2 regions of the Aquitalea aquatilis genome follow, and region 1 is predicted to be linked to the other one. Evidence: predicted binding sites of a transcription regulator. Region 1 holds the regulator's gene; the other holds the start of a gene.
The links. The regulator sigma-54, encoded in region 1, starts transcription at its own class of promoters, with help from an activator protein. The targets are predictions, from matches to a motif close to CTGGCACGCTTCATGCTT.
Positions count from the first base shown of each region.

Region 2: a site for sigma-54 is predicted at 4,632-4,649, ahead of FAZ30_RS12225 (ANTAR domain-containing response regulator). Genes of this name have one in related genera too.

Region 1 covers NZ_CP039731.1:2,003,499-2,010,872, reverse strand. Annotated here, with positions in the region: gene FAZ30_RS09430 (KpsF/GutQ family sugar-phosphate isomerase) at 1-861, shown strand, start outside; gene FAZ30_RS09425 (KdsC family phosphatase) at 890-1,414, shown strand; gene lptC (LPS export ABC transporter periplasmic protein LptC) at 1,411-1,971, shown strand; gene lptA (lipopolysaccharide transport periplasmic protein LptA) at 1,961-2,518, shown strand; gene lptB (LPS export ABC transporter ATP-binding protein) at 2,515-3,246, shown strand; gene FAZ30_RS09405 (RNA polymerase factor sigma-54) at 3,250-4,680, shown strand; gene hpf (ribosome hibernation-promoting factor, HPF/YfiA family) at 4,750-5,073, shown strand; gene ptsN (PTS IIA-like nitrogen regulatory protein PtsN) at 5,195-5,659, shown strand; gene hprK (HPr(Ser) kinase/phosphatase) at 5,652-6,608, shown strand; gene rapZ (RNase adapter RapZ) at 6,589-7,374, shown strand, end outside.
Region 2 covers NZ_CP039731.1:2,612,187-2,619,560, reverse strand. Annotated here, with positions in the region: partial or broken gene nirB (nitrite reductase large subunit NirB) at 1-1,418, opposite strand, end outside; gene FAZ30_RS12235 (nitrate/nitrite transporter) at 1,443-2,645, opposite strand; gene FAZ30_RS12230 (CmpA/NrtA family ABC transporter substrate-binding protein) at 2,899-4,002, opposite strand; gene FAZ30_RS12225 (ANTAR domain-containing response regulator) at 4,012-4,602, opposite strand; gene FAZ30_RS12220 (4Fe-4S binding protein) at 4,923-6,374, opposite strand; gene FAZ30_RS12215 (FTR1 family iron permease) at 6,371-7,189, opposite strand; gene FAZ30_RS12210 (cupredoxin domain-containing protein) at 7,216-7,374, opposite strand, start outside.

The DNA of each region.
Region 1 (7,374 bases):
GCCATTCTGGCCTGCACCGGCCGCATCGTGGTGACTGGCATGGGCAAATCCGGCCATGTCGGCCGCAAGATTGCCGCCACCCTGGCCAGTACCGGCAGCCCGGCCTTCTTCGTTCATCCGGCCGAGGCGGCCCATGGCGACCTCGGCATGATTACCGCACAGGACGTGGTCATCGCCCTGTCCAACTCCGGCGAATCCGGCGAAGTGGTCGCCCTGCTGCCCGCTCTCAAGCGCAAGGGTCTGGTGCTGATCGCCATGACCGGCAATCCGGCCTCCTCGCTGGGACGCGAAGCCGACATTCTGCTGGACACCCAGGTGGAAAAGGAAGCCTGCCCGCTGGGCCTGGCCCCCACCACCAGCACCACCGTGCAAATGGCACTGGGTGATGCCCTTGCCGTTACCCTGCTGGACGCGCGCCAGTTCGGCCCGGAAGACTTCGCCCTGTCGCACCCCGGTGGCAGCCTGGGCCGCCGCCTGCTGGTGCACGTCAAGGATCTGATGCACAGTGGCGAAGAGCTGCCACGTGTCGCCCCCGGCACCGCGCTGAAAGACGCCCTGCTGGAAATGTCGCACAAGCGACTGGGCATGGTGGCCATCGCCAACGCAGACAATGTCATCTGCGGCATCTATACCGATGGTGACCTGCGCCGCACGCTGGAACATTCCGGCAATATCTACGACCTGAACATCGACCAGGTGATGAGCCCCGCCCCGCAAACCATCCTGCACAGCAAGCTGGCCACCGAGGCGGTTCACCTGATGGAGCAGCGTCGCATCACCAGCCTGCTGGTAGTGGATGCCGACGGCAAACTGGCCGGTGCCATCCACATGCACGACCTGCTCAAGGCCGGCGTGGTCTAGCCCCGCTAGCCCGCCAACAAGGAAACTCATGCAAGCCATCACCGAACAAGCCCGTAAAATCAAGCTGCTGATCATGGATGTGGACGGCGTCATGACCGACGGCCGCATCTACTACAACGCCCAGGGCGAAGAAAGCAAATCCTTCTACGTGCAGGACGGGCTGGGCCTCAAGCTACTGCAGTCCACCGGGGTCAAGCTGGCCATCATCTCCGGCCGGGCCGACCGCTGCGTCGAGCATCGCGCCCGCGCGCTGGGCATCGATTTCTATTTCGGCGGCATCCACAACAAGCAGGAAGCGCTGGCCCAATTGCTGGAGCAGGCCAATGTCAGCGCCGAACAATGCGCCTTCATCGGTGACGATCTGATCGACCTGCCGGTGCTGCGCCGTGTCGGGCTGGCCGTGGCGGTACCGGCCGCCCCCACCCTGGTGCGCCAGCACGCCCATTACGTCACCGGTTTCCCCGGTGGTCAGGGTGCGGTACGTGAACTGGCCGAACTCATCATGCAGGCCCAGGGCAACTTCGATGCCATCCTGGCCAGGTATCTGGCATGATCCGCTCGCACCGGCTGTTTCCTATCCTGCTGGTCCTCATCACCGGCCTGCTGACGGTCTGGCTGGATACCGTATCGCGCTGGGAGCCCAGCAAGCGCGAACTCGACCCCAACAAGCCGGAAGTCGTGGTTGATGCTGTCGTCGCTACCCGCTACGACCCCAAGGGCATGCTGCAGGAAAAAATGATTGCCAGCCGCATGTGGCAGTACCCTGACCGCACCGAGTCCTATTTCGAAACGCCAGACCTGCAAAGCTACAAGAACGGTGTGCTCGCCTACCACGCCATTGGCGAAAGCGGGCGCTATAACAGCAAGACCAGACAGGCGCTGTTTGACAAGAAAGTCACGCTGATCCAGCCGGCCAGTGCAGACCAGCCGGAAACCCGCGTGGTCAGCAGCAATATGCGTATCGATACCGTGCGCCACATCGCGCAGGCCGCCACGCTGACCCACTTCTATCACGGCAAGTCGAGCGGCAGTGCCGTCGGCTTCATCTATGAACAGCAGACCGGCCAATTGCAGCTGCTGTCCAATGCAAAGGTCACCTATGAAAAATAAATGCCGCACTTACGCCCGCCTGGCCTTGCTGGCGCTTTCCCTGTGCGCGGGCCACAGTGCACACGCCGAAAAGGCCGACCGCGACAAACCCATTGAAATCAGTGCAGATCGCGGCAATCTCGACCAGCTCAAGGGCGTTACCGTCTGGCAGGGCAATGTCATCATCGTGCAAGGCACGTTGAAACTGAACGCCGACCGCGCCACCGTCACCCAGGACAAGCAGGGCAACCAGACCATGCAGGCCACCGGGCGTCAGGTACTGTTCCGCCAGAAAATGGATGGAAAAAACGAATGGATTGAAGGCCAGGCCAACCAACTGGACTACAACACGGTCAGCCATGTCGCCGTCCTCACCGGCAATGCCCGCGTCAAGCGCGGCAACGATCTGGTCATCGGCAACGTCATCACCTACAACACCGAAACCGAGCTGTATGAAGTCAGCAGCGGCGCCAGCAGCAATGGCGGCCGCGTCACCGCCATCATCCAGCCCAAGCCCAGGGACACCACCGCCCCTGCCGCCAAGAAACCCGACGGAAACGCACCATGAGCGGCCCCAGCATTCTGAAAGTCGAGCGGCTGAAAAAGCGCTTCAAGAAACGTACCGTCGTCAAGGATGTCGCCCTGCAGATCCAGAGCGGCGAAGTGGTCGGCCTGCTCGGCCCCAACGGCGCGGGCAAAACCACCAGTTTTTACATGATTGTCGGCCTGATCGGCGCCGATGAAGGTGAAATCACCCTGGATGGCAGCAGCATCACCCACCTGCCCATCCACCAGCGCGCCCGCCTTGGCCTTGGTTACCTGCCGCAGGAAGCCTCGATTTTCCGCAAGATGACGGTGGAGGAAAACATCACCGCCGTACTGGAAATCGCCGGCTACAAAGGTGACAAGCTGGAAAAGGAACTCAGCCTGCTGCTGGACGACCTCAATATCGCCCACCTGCGCGAAAGCAATGCCCTGTCGCTGTCCGGCGGCGAAAGACGCCGGGTGGAAATCGCCCGCGTACTGGCCACCCGCCCGCGCTTCATCCTGCTGGACGAGCCTTTTGCCGGCGTCGACCCGATTGCCGTGATCGACATCCAGAAAATCATCACCTTCCTGCAACAACGTGGCATCGGCGTACTGATTACCGACCACAACGTACGGGAAACCCTGCGCATCTGTGACCGCGCCTACATCATCAGCGACGGCTCGGTACTGGCCTCCGGCGAACCGGAAGAACTGGTCAACAACGAGAAAGTGCGCCAGGTCTACCTTGGCGAACACTTCCACCTGTAAGCCATGAAACAGTCACTACAGCTCAGGGTTTCACAGCAACTCACGCTTACCCCGCAACTGCAGCAGTCGATCAAGCTGCTGCAGCTGTCCACCCTCGACCTGCAAACCGAAGTCGAGCGCTTCCTGCTGGACAACCCCATGCTGGAACGCGGCGACGACACCCCGACACAAGAAGGCAGCACCAGTACCAGCGACACGCCGGCGGCCGGAGAAGAGAGCACGCCCGCCTCCGACAGCAATGACAGCGACAGCAACCCGCGTGACGACAGCAGCGGCGAACTCACCGACTGGGGCAGCGGCAGCCGCCGCAACGACGGCGACGACGAGTTCGACCCCATGCTCAACGTCCCCTGCCCGGTCAGCCTGCGCGAACATCTGCTGGCCCAGCTGGGCGAACTGACGCTCCCCACCCGCGATCAGGCCATCGTGCAATTGCTGATCGAAGAACTGGACGACAACGGCTTTCTCAGCGTCGATCTGGAAGAACTGGCCAGTCATTTGCCGCTGGAACTGGAGCTGGAAGCCGACGAACTGATGGTCGGCCTGCGCCTGTTGCAGCAGTTCGATCCGGCCGGCATCGCCGCGCGCTCGCTGGCCGAATCGCTCTGCCTGCAGCTGGACCGTCTGCCACCGCAGGAAAACGGCCATGCCCTGGCGCGCAAGATCGTGGCAGAACACCTCGGTTTGCTGGGCAATCGCGACTATACCCGGCTCAAACGCCTACTCGGCGTCGACGACGCCGCCATCCGCCAGGCCCAGCAACTGATCGCCCGGCTGACCCCCCATCCGGCAGCCGGTTTCGGTGGCGAGGACGTGCACTACGTCATCCCCGATGTCACCGTGCGCAAACGCCGCGGCCGCTGGGTGGCCGAACTCAACAACGGTGCCGTACCCCGGCTGCGGGTCAACCAGCTGTATGCCCAGATGCTGTCGGAAAACCGTGCCGGTGCAGGCGAGCTTTCCGGCCGCCTGCAGGAAGCAAAATGGCTGGTCAAGAACATCCAGCAGCGATTTGACACTATCCTGAAAGTGTCGGAAGCTATAGTGGAAAGGCAGCAAGCGTTCTTTGAACACGGAGAAGTGGCCATGCGTCCGCTCATCCTGCGCGATATCGCAGACGAGCTGGGACTGCATGAATCAACCGTTTCCCGGGTGACTACCCAGAAATACCTGCTCTGCCCGCGCGGCTTGTTCGAGCTGAAATATTTCTTCGGCAGTTCCCTGGAAACCGACAGTGGCGGCGAATGCTCGGCCACTGCCATCAAGGCCCATATCCGCCGCATGATAGACGGCGAAAATACGGCCAAGCCACTTTCTGACAGCGCCATTGCCGACGAATTGGGTAAACAGGGCATGCAGGTTGCAAGACGTACCGTTGCGAAGTATCGTGAAGCTATGCAGATTCCACCGGTCAACCTGCGCAAGGCATTGTAGGACGCCTTGAAGAATATCCGCTTGCCCGGCCGACCCGACCGGGCAGTCAACACAAGAAGGAGTTAGGGTATGAACCTCAAAGTAACCGGTCTCCACCTCGAAGTAACCCCGGCCCTCCGCGAATTTCTGGAAAGCAAGCTGGAACGTATCACCCGCCATGTCGATCACGTTATCGACGTTACCGTCACACTGTCGGTAGACAAGCTGGTGCAAAAGGCAGAAGTCAACGTTCACCTCTCCGGCAAGGACATCCACGTAGAAGCCACCGACTCCGATATGTACGCTGCCATCGACTCGCTGATGGACAAGCTGGATCGACAGGTACTCAAGCACAAGGAAAAACAGAGCGAACACCGCGTGACTCCGCAGGTTCAACCGGAAGCCACCCTGTAATCACCTGACCGACGATGCGGGAACCCAGCGGGTTCCCGTTTTTATTTGCACGGAGCCTTTTTCATTTTGATGAAGGCAACGTAGAATTGGCCAGTTTTTGTAGCCGCGTGCACACATTCCTATGAGCCTGATCGGCAAAATCCTGACACAGGATCACATCCTCCCGGACCTGGATGTCGCCAGCAAGAAGCGCGTCTTCGAGCAGGTGGGCCTCCTTATCGAAAACACCCACGGCATTGCGCGCAGTGAAATTTTCGACTGCCTGTTTGCCCGGGAAAAGCTCGGCTCCACCGGACTGGGCCAGGGAGTCGCCATTCCGCATGGCCGTGCCCGTGGTCTGAAGGAAGCCGCCGGCATCTTCATTCGGCTGAAGAACCCCATCCCCTTCGATGCGCCGGATGGCAAGCCGGTGCAAAGCCTGTTTGTACTGCTGGTACCGGAACAAGCCACCGACCTGCACCTGCAGGTACTGTCGGAACTGGCCCAGCTCTTCTCCAGCAAACAGCTGCGCGAACAATTGCTGACTGCCACCAACCGCGCCGAGCTCTACCAGTTGCTCACTGCATGGAATACCAATAATGCCTAGCATCACCGTGCGCCGGCTGTATCAGGACAATCAGCAAAAGCTCAATCTGACCTGGGTGGCCGGCACCGGTGGTGCCGACAGCCCCATCGGCAATGACGAGCAGCGCCCTACGCTGGCACTGGTGGGTCACCTCAACTTCATCCACCCCAACCGTGTACAGGTGTTGGGTCTGGCCGAAGTCGACTACCTGAACCGGCTGGAACAGTCCGCCGCCAAGACCGCGCTGGACCAGCTGTTCCACAAGACCATGTCGGTGGTGATGGTGGCCAATGGCCAGCAGGTACCCAAGCTGCTGCGCGACTACTGCCACACCCATAACGTGCCACTGATGAGCACGCCGCTGGAAAGCCCCTACCTGATGGATGTGCTGCGCATCTATCTGGCGCGTGCGCTGGCGGTTTCAACAGTGCTACATGGGGTTTTTCTCGATGTGCTGGAAATCGGCGTGCTGATCATGGGCGACTCGGCCATGGGCAAGAGCGAGCTGGCACTGGAACTGATTTCACGCGGTCACGGCATGGTGGCCGATGACGCAGTGGAACTCTACCGCATCGGCCCGGAAACACTGGAAGGCCGCTGCCCGCCCCTGCTGCGCGACTTTCTGGAAGTGCGCGGCCTGGGCATTCTGAATATCCGCACCATTTTCGGTGAAACCGCCGTCCGGCCGAAAAAGGTGCTCAAACTGATCATCCATCTGGTCAAAGCCAACGACCAGGCCATGCAGGCACTGGATCGGCTGAATATCCAGTCCGAAACCCAGGACATTCTGGGTGTCACCGTACGCAAGGTGGTGCTGCCAGTGGCTGCAGGCCGCAACTTGGCCGTGCTGGTGGAAGCGGCAGTACGCAATTACATCCTGCAACTGCGTGGCATCGACAGCACGCGTGAATTCATCGAACGCCATACCAACTTCCTCAGAGATCAGGAAAATGCGCCTGATATTGATTAGCGGCCTGTCCGGCTCCGGCAAATCCATTGCCCTGCGCGCGCTGGAGGACTCCGGCTATTATTGCGTGGACAATCTGCCAGCCACCATGCTGCATGAGGCCATGTCGCTGTATGCCGACTATGGCTACGAGCAAATCGCCATCAGCGTGGATACCCGTTCCAGCCCTTCGCTCGGCGCATTGCCACAGGAAGTGGACAAGCTGCGCCAGCAAGGCGTGGACGTACGACTGCTGTTTCTGGAAGCCAAGCCGGAAACCCTGGTCAAGCGCTTTTCTGAAACCCGTCGTCGCCACCCCTTGTCCGGCAGCGGCTCCACGGTGGAAGAATGCATCCGGCTGGAGCAGGAGTTACTGGCCAGCATCCAGGAAATGGGCATTCGCATCGACACCAGCGAGCTGTCGGCCAATGCACTGAAAAGCTGGATCAAGGAATTGGTAGAGGCAGACAGCAGCCGGCTGACCATCATCTTCGAGTCCTTCGGCTTCAAGCATGGCGTCCCGCTGGATGCCGACTATGTCTTCGATGTGCGCTGCCTGCCCAATCCCTACTACGACCCTGCCCTGCGTCCACTGACCGGCCGGGATCAACCGATTGTCGATTTTTTCCTGCAGCACCCGCTGGTCGCTGAAATGACCGAAGACATTCGTCACATGGTGGCCAAATGGCTGCCGGAATTCAGCCGTGAAAACCGCAGCTACCTGACAGTCGCCATCGGTTGTACCGGTGGCCAGCACCGCTCGGTCTATATTACCGAACAACTGGCGCGG
Region 2 (7,374 bases), 610 kb from region 1:
TCCACCAGCCCGGAGCAGGAACCGCAGGAGCTGGCGGCCTTGGTGTGCTTTTTCACCTCGTCCAGCGTGAACAGGCCCTTGTCCTTGATGGTCTTGACGATGGTTCCCTTGCACACGCCGTTGCAGCCGCACACTTCGTCGCTGTCCTGCATGCAGGCGGCCTTGCTCTGGCCCTGCACCCCGGCGTCGCCAATGGCGGATTCGCCAAACATCAGCGTGTCGCGCAGGTCGGCTACCGAGCGGCCCTCGCGCAGCAGCTTGAAATACCAGGCACCATCGGCGGTATCGCCATACAGGCAGACCCCGGCCAGCTTGTCGTCCTTGATCACCAGTTTCTTGTAGACACCGCCAGCCGGGTCGGACAGCACGATATCCTCCATGCCCTGCCCACCCATGAAGTCGCCGGCGGAGAACAGATCAATCCCGGTCACTTTCAGCTTGGTGGACAGCACCGAGCCCTGATAGCGGCCGATTCCCAGCTGGGCCAGATGGTTGGCGCACACCTTGGCCTGCTCGAACAGCGGGGCCACCAGGCCATAGGCCACGCCACGGTGGCTGACACATTCGCCCACGGCATACACGCGCGGGTCGTAGGTTTGCAGCGCATCGCTCACCACGATGCCGCGCTCGCAATGCAGGCCGCAGGATTCGGCCAGCGCGGTATTGGGGCGGATGCCCACCGCCATCACCACCAGTTGCGCGTCCAGCTGTTCGCCATCGCTGAAGCGCACCCCGGCCACCCCGCCCTGGCCGTCATCCAGAATGGCGGCGGTCTGCTTGCCCAGCAAAAAATCGATGCCTCGTTCTTCCAGCGCCCGGCGCAGCAGGTCGCCGGCCACATCGTCCAGCTGGCGGTCCAGCAGCCAGTCGCCCAGATGCACCACGGTCACGTCCATGCCACGCAGCTTGAGGCCATTGGCGGCTTCCAGCCCCAGCAGGCCACCGCCGATCACCACTGCCTGGCGCTTGGTCTTGGCGGCATCCATCATCAACTCGGTATCGCGGATGTCGCGGTAGCTGATGACACCATCCAGCGTCTTGCCCGGCACCGGCAGCATGAAGGGCGTGGAGCCGGTGGCCAGCAGCAGGCGGTCGTAGGCGGCCTCGGTGCCGTCCTCGGCAATCACCTTGCGCCTTACCCGGTCGATGGTGGCCACGTTCTTGCCCATGTGCAGGGTGATGCCGTGCTCGGCATACCACGCCACGCTGTTGAGAATGATGTCCTTGAAGTCTTGCTCCCCGGCCAGCACCGGCGACAGCAGGATGCGGTTGTAGTTGGGGTGCGGCTCGGCACCGAATACGGTGATGTCGTACATCTCCGGTGCCAGGCCCAGCAACTCTTCCACGGTGCGGATGCCGGCCATGCCGTTACCCACCACCACCAGCTTTTGCCGGGTCTTGCCCTGCAGTTCTGCCATATCCATCGTGCTCTCCTTCGCTTCTTATACGCGGGCCGCGGCGACGGTCCAGCCACTGCGCCAGCGTTGTTTCACGCCGGCCAGGCTGAGCCAGGCCAGGCCACACAAGCAGGCAAACAGCCACAAGCCAGCCGCATAGCCACCAGTGGCCTGCTTGATCGCCCCCAGGCTGGCGGCCAGTGCAAAGCCCCCCACCCCGCCGGCCATGCCCACCAGGCCGGTCAGCACGCCGATTTCCTTGCCAAAGCGTTGCGGCACCAGCTGGAACACCGCGCCGTTGCCGGCCCCCAGGCACAGCATGGCCAGGATGAACAACACCAGCGCCGCAGACGGGCCACCCACATTGAAACCGGCCGCGCCAATCAGCAGTGCACAGCACAGGTAAACCGCCAGCAGCGAGCGGGTACCGCCCAGACGGTCGGCCAGCATGCCACCCAGCGGCCGCATCACCGAACCGGCAAACACGCAGGCCGCGGTATACAGGCCAGCCGTTTTGGCATCAAAAGCGAATTGGTCGTGGAAATAGCCCGGCAGCGCGCTGGCAAAACCGGAGAAGCCGCCAAAGGTCATGGCGTAGAAGAACATGAACCACCAGGCGTCCTTTTCCTTCAGCACGGCCAGATAGTCGGCCAGCTTCTTGGCCGGCGGCGCATTCGGTGCGTCCTTGGCACAGACAGCAAAAATGGCCAACGCAGCCAGCAGCGGAATGCAGGCCAGGCCGAACACGTTCTGCCAGCCGTAAACCACCGCCAGCGCGGGGGCAAACAAGGCTGCCAGCACGGTGCCGGAATTACCCGCCCCGGCAATGCCCATGGCCGTGCCCTGGTGCTGCGGCGGATACCAGCGCGAGGCCAGCGGCAGCGATACCGCAAACGAGGCCCCGGCCACACCGAGGAACAGGCCCAGCAGCAGCGCACCGCCCAGGCTGGCAATGCCGATCTGCCAGGCCGCCAGCAAGGCGGCAATCACGATCAGCTGGCCGATGATGCCGGCAGCGCGTGCGCCGATGCGGTCCACCAGCACGCCCATCAGCAAGCGCAGGATGGCCCCGGCCAGAATCGGCGTGGCCACCATCAGGCCGCGCTGCTGGGTGGACAGATGCAGGGCAGTGGCAATGGGCACCTGCAGGGGCCCCAGCAGATACCACACCATGAAACTGAGGTCGAAATACAAAAAGGCTGAAAACAGGGTCGGCTTGTGTCCGGCTTGCCAGAAAGTGCGGTCCATGTAGTGCTCCTGTCGGGGAAGCGTGCTTCCCGCCAAATGGCCAAAACAAAAACGGCGTCCTCCCTGATGGTGAAATCAGGAGAGGACGCCGTTGTCCGGGTCGGCAGTGGCCGCCGTTGGCCGCTGTCGCGATGTCTGGTGCAGGCGGCACGCCATTGCGCCGCTGCGAGCTAATCAATGCAAAGAGCGTGCCAGCAGCAAAATGCCGGTATATAGCTGTTTCACGTCGCCTGCGGCCTTATGCTGCACTGCATTAGTGCGTGAAATGCTGCAGCGCACCGACACTGGGCGCAGCATCCGCCAGCGCTGGCCAGTGGCAGCCATCCATCAGCACACTGTGGCGCTCGCCGGCTGCAGGCAGCGGCAGACCGCAAGCCCGCGCCGCCTGCTGGTACAGCGCGGTCTGGTTGACGGCGGCCACCACGCCCTGCTCGGCCTCGCCCTGCCACATGCCCCAGCGCCGGTATTGCCGCAGGAACCACAGCCCGTCCGACAGATAGGGATAGTTGACCCGGCCCTCATCACAAAAGCGCAGCTGGCCTGCAGTGGCGGTTTCCCAATGCTGCAGGATCAGCTCGGCCGGCATGGCCAGACAATCATCCTCCGCCAGCCAGGCGGCCGTCTGCGCATGGTTTTCCGGCTGGTCCAGCCAGTGGCTGGCCAGCAACAACGCCTGCACCAGTCGCCCGGCCAGCTCGGGCTGTTGCTGCACCAGCTCACGGCGGCAGGCCAATACTTTCTCCGGATGATCCGGCCAGATGGCGGCGCTGTCGGCCACCAGGCTGGCCACACCCTGCTGCTGTGCCAGGGCGTGCCAGGGCTGGCCGGCGCAAAAGCCGTCCAGCAGGCCGCCCTGCGTCGCGTCACTCATCTGGGCCGGGGGAATCACCACGCAGCGGGCCTCACGCAACGGATGCACGCCTTGCGCCGCCAGCCAGTAATACAGCCACATGGCGTGGGTGCCGGTAGGAAAGGTGTGCGCCAGCGTCAGCGGGCGGCCCAGCTGCTGGCTGATCTCGGTCAGGCTGACACCCTCGCGGTATTGCTGCGCCAGCGCCGGGGCCAGACTGATGCCCTGCCCGTTCTGGTTCAGCGTCATCAGGATGGCCATCTCGCATTGCGGACTGCCCATGCCCAGTTGCATGCCGTAGACCAAGCCATACAAGGCATGGGCGGCATCCAGTTGTCCATTCATCAGCTTGTCGCGCACGGCAGACCAGGACGGCTGGCGCTGCAGGCAGAACTGCAGGCCCAGCTCCCGGTCCAGCCCCAGCTTGCGGGCCACCACCAGTGCCGCACAGTCGGTGAGTGCAACAAAGCCCAGATTCAGCGTGTGTAGGGATGCAGGAGCAGTCATCAAAGGCTTTCAGCCCAGCAGCTTGCTGGAATTGATCAGTTGTCGGGACAGCTCCACCAGACGCAGGCCGCTTTGCATGGCCTGGCTGCGCAGCAGCGCATAGGCTTGCGCTTCGGTGAGCTGGCGGCGCTCCATCAGGATGCCCTTGGCGCGCTCGATCAGCTTGCGGTCGGCCAGCTGTTCTTCCACCTCGGCCAGGCGCTTTTTCAGCCGAGCGTCTTCTTCAAATTTCACCCGCGCCATATCGATGATGGGAGCCAGCCGGCTGGCTGCCACCTGGTCCACCACATAGGCGGTGACCCCGGCGCTGACTGCGGCCTGAATGGTAGACAGCCCGCCCTGCTCGGCAAACATCACCACCGGGCGTGGCGCGGCATGGCCCATCAGCGCCAGTTGTTCCAAGGTGTCACGCGAGGGGGATTCGGTATCGATGATGATGATGTCGGGGGCCTGGCTGTCCACCAGCTGCAGCAGCTCGGCCGCACCCTGGGCCTGGACGATCACCAGATAGCCGGCCGCCGTCAGCGCGGCATGCAGCTGCGCCATCGGGCGGTCGGTATCGTTGACCAGCAACAGTCGTAATGGAGAGGAAGCAGTCATGGCAGCGTCAGGAAGTCGTTGATACCGACTCGCAATAATCGTGCCTGTAACCATGTTTTAAGACAAACAAGACCGGCCAATGCCAGACCGCGTAATACGAGGCCAGCCAGCCAAGCCTCCCGCCGGTTGGGCAAGTGCAAGCGGGGTAAGCGCGAGCATCAGTACAAATGCGCAGAGACTGCGCATGGACAAGCACCGTGTATTGGGATCGATCCGCAGGCAGTCATGTACTGCAGCTACTGCGGGTACCGGCCGCCGCCTGACTCCAGACGCAAAACAGGGCGGTCAAGCCGCCCTGTCTGCCATACACGCCTGGTGGTTTACCACCACCAGAACATGAAGCCCCAGGCCGCATCCACCAGCGCCATGCCTGCCAGCAGGCAAGCCAGTGCCGGCAGCATGCGCCAGCCGGCCTGCCATTGCCGTACGATGCCCGCCGCCAGCCACAACGACCAGACATTGGCCAGCAGCAGCAGGCCCAGGCGCAGGTCATTGGCCCAACCGGTGGCAATGCCCTCGGCCTTGAGCAGGGTCACCGTCAGCGCCGACAAGCCCAGAAACACGCCGATACCGGCCAAGGGAATCAGGCTTTGTGCCAGATGATGCAGGCGCTGGCTGCGCCACGTGCCGGCCAGACGCACCGCACAGGACAAGGCCAGCAGCAGGCCGCTGCCGATCACCAGCGCGGTACCCAGCATGTAGGCGATGATGGCCATGCCATCCAGCCAGGAAAACACGTCGTTGTGATCCGGGTAATGCGTGAGCAGCCACCACGGCGCATCGGTATCCAGCGGCCACATGATGTCGTGGTCCACCAGCCATTCCGCCGCCGCCTGTTTCATGTCGACAAACCAGGGGCTGGCCGTCCAGTGAAAGCCCCCCATGGCAATGCCCAGCAAGCCGTAGACAATCAGCAAGGTCTGCCACACCGTGGCTTCCTTGGCCGCCACCTTCACCACCTCTTCTGCCGGTGAGCGCAGGCCCAGGCTGATGGCATCGCGGTGACCGCTGCAACGGCCGCACATATGACAGCCACTGCCGCCCTGCATGTGGCGCAAGGGCTGCAGCGGTGCGCAGTCTACCGCCTGAATACGAATGACGGACTGGCGGGTGGATTCCAGCCAGCGCTGTTCATCCACCTTGTAATGCATGGGGGCCAGCTTGGACAGCAGGGAAAACACGCCGTTGACCGGGCACAGATGGCGGCACCAGGCGCGCTTGCCACGGGTATACACCAGGCCGATGGCAATGGCGGCCACGGTGGAACCGCCCAGCACCAGCAGCGCCGCCTTGGGATACTGGTAAACACTCACCAGCTGGCCGTACAAGGTGGTAAGGGCAAAAGCGACAAAGGGCCAGCCGTCCCAGCGCATCCAGCGTGGAATCGGTCGGCCCAGGCCCTTCTTGGCCGCCCATTCGCTGAGCGCCCCTTCCGGACACAGCACGCCGCACCACAGCCGGCCAAACAGCACCATGGACAGCAGCACGAAAGGCCACCAGATACCCCAGAACACAAACTGGGCAAAGATGGTGAGATTGTTGACGATGCGCGCGCTGTCACCCGGCAGCGGCAGCCAGGCCGGAATCAGCAGCAGCGCCGCATACACCAGCACCACCAACCACTGCAGCAGGCGCAGGGTGCCGGCATGGTCGCGCAGCCAGTTGCCCACCACGGCCAGGCGGCCATGGCCGGCTGCCGCGTGGCTGCCGCAACCGCCAGTCAGCGGGCGCGCCAGTTCGGGCCGACGCCGGTGATCAGCAAACGGTTTCATGCGGCCTGACGACGCTTGCGCCAGAAGAACAGGCCAAACACGCCTGCCCAGAATGAGAGATAAGCCAGCAGGCTCATCAAGGCCGGATGGGCACGGTAACCAGTGAGCGAAGCCACCACGCCACCAGCGGGCGTCATGTCATCCAGCAGGGCCGAGCTGTCCCACAGCGGGTCGATCAGCGCCGGCAGGATTTCCATGGAAATCAGCTTTTCCACCGCAGCCAGGAACAGCGAGGCACCCAGCAGCAGCAGCATGATTTCGGTCAAACGGAAAAACAGCCGCCACGACAGCACCTTGCCACCCAGCTGCAACACATAGAAGGTGAGGAAGGCCAGCCCCAGCCCCAACAGTGCCGCGCCGCTCATGTTCAGCAGGGTCTGACCGTCGGCACTGCCCAGCATGCCATACAGAAACACCACGGTTTCGCTGCCTTCACGCGCCACGGCAATGGCCACCAGCGTGGTGACGCCCCACCAGTTGGCCGAACTGGCATTGTCGGCCAGGCCGGATTCCAGCTCTTTCTTCAGCGTGCGGCCATGCTCGCGCATCCACAGCACCATTTGCACGATCAGGCCGGAAGCCATGAACTCCATGACAGTCTGGAACACGTCTTGCGAACCGGCCATCAGCGTACTGGCAGAAAACAGCGCCACCGCCAGCAAAATGGCTAGCGCAATACCCAGGGCCACGCCACCCCACAAATAGGGTTTACCGGCCTTGCCCTGCGGGTTCTGGTTCATCCAGGCATTAAGAATGCCCACCACCAGCAAGGCTTCCACGCTTTCGCGCCAGACAATGAACAGTACCTGACCCATCTTTACCTTCTTCCTGCGCGTGTCACTTACTTGGCAACAATCACACCCTGTGCGGTTGCCATGTGGAAATCATCAAAGAACTTGTACTCGCCCGCCGCCAGCGGCAGGATCACCACCGAAGAAGTCCCCCCCGGTGCCAAGACCTTTTCCTTGCGCAGCTGGGTGCTTTCGAACTCAGCCGGCGT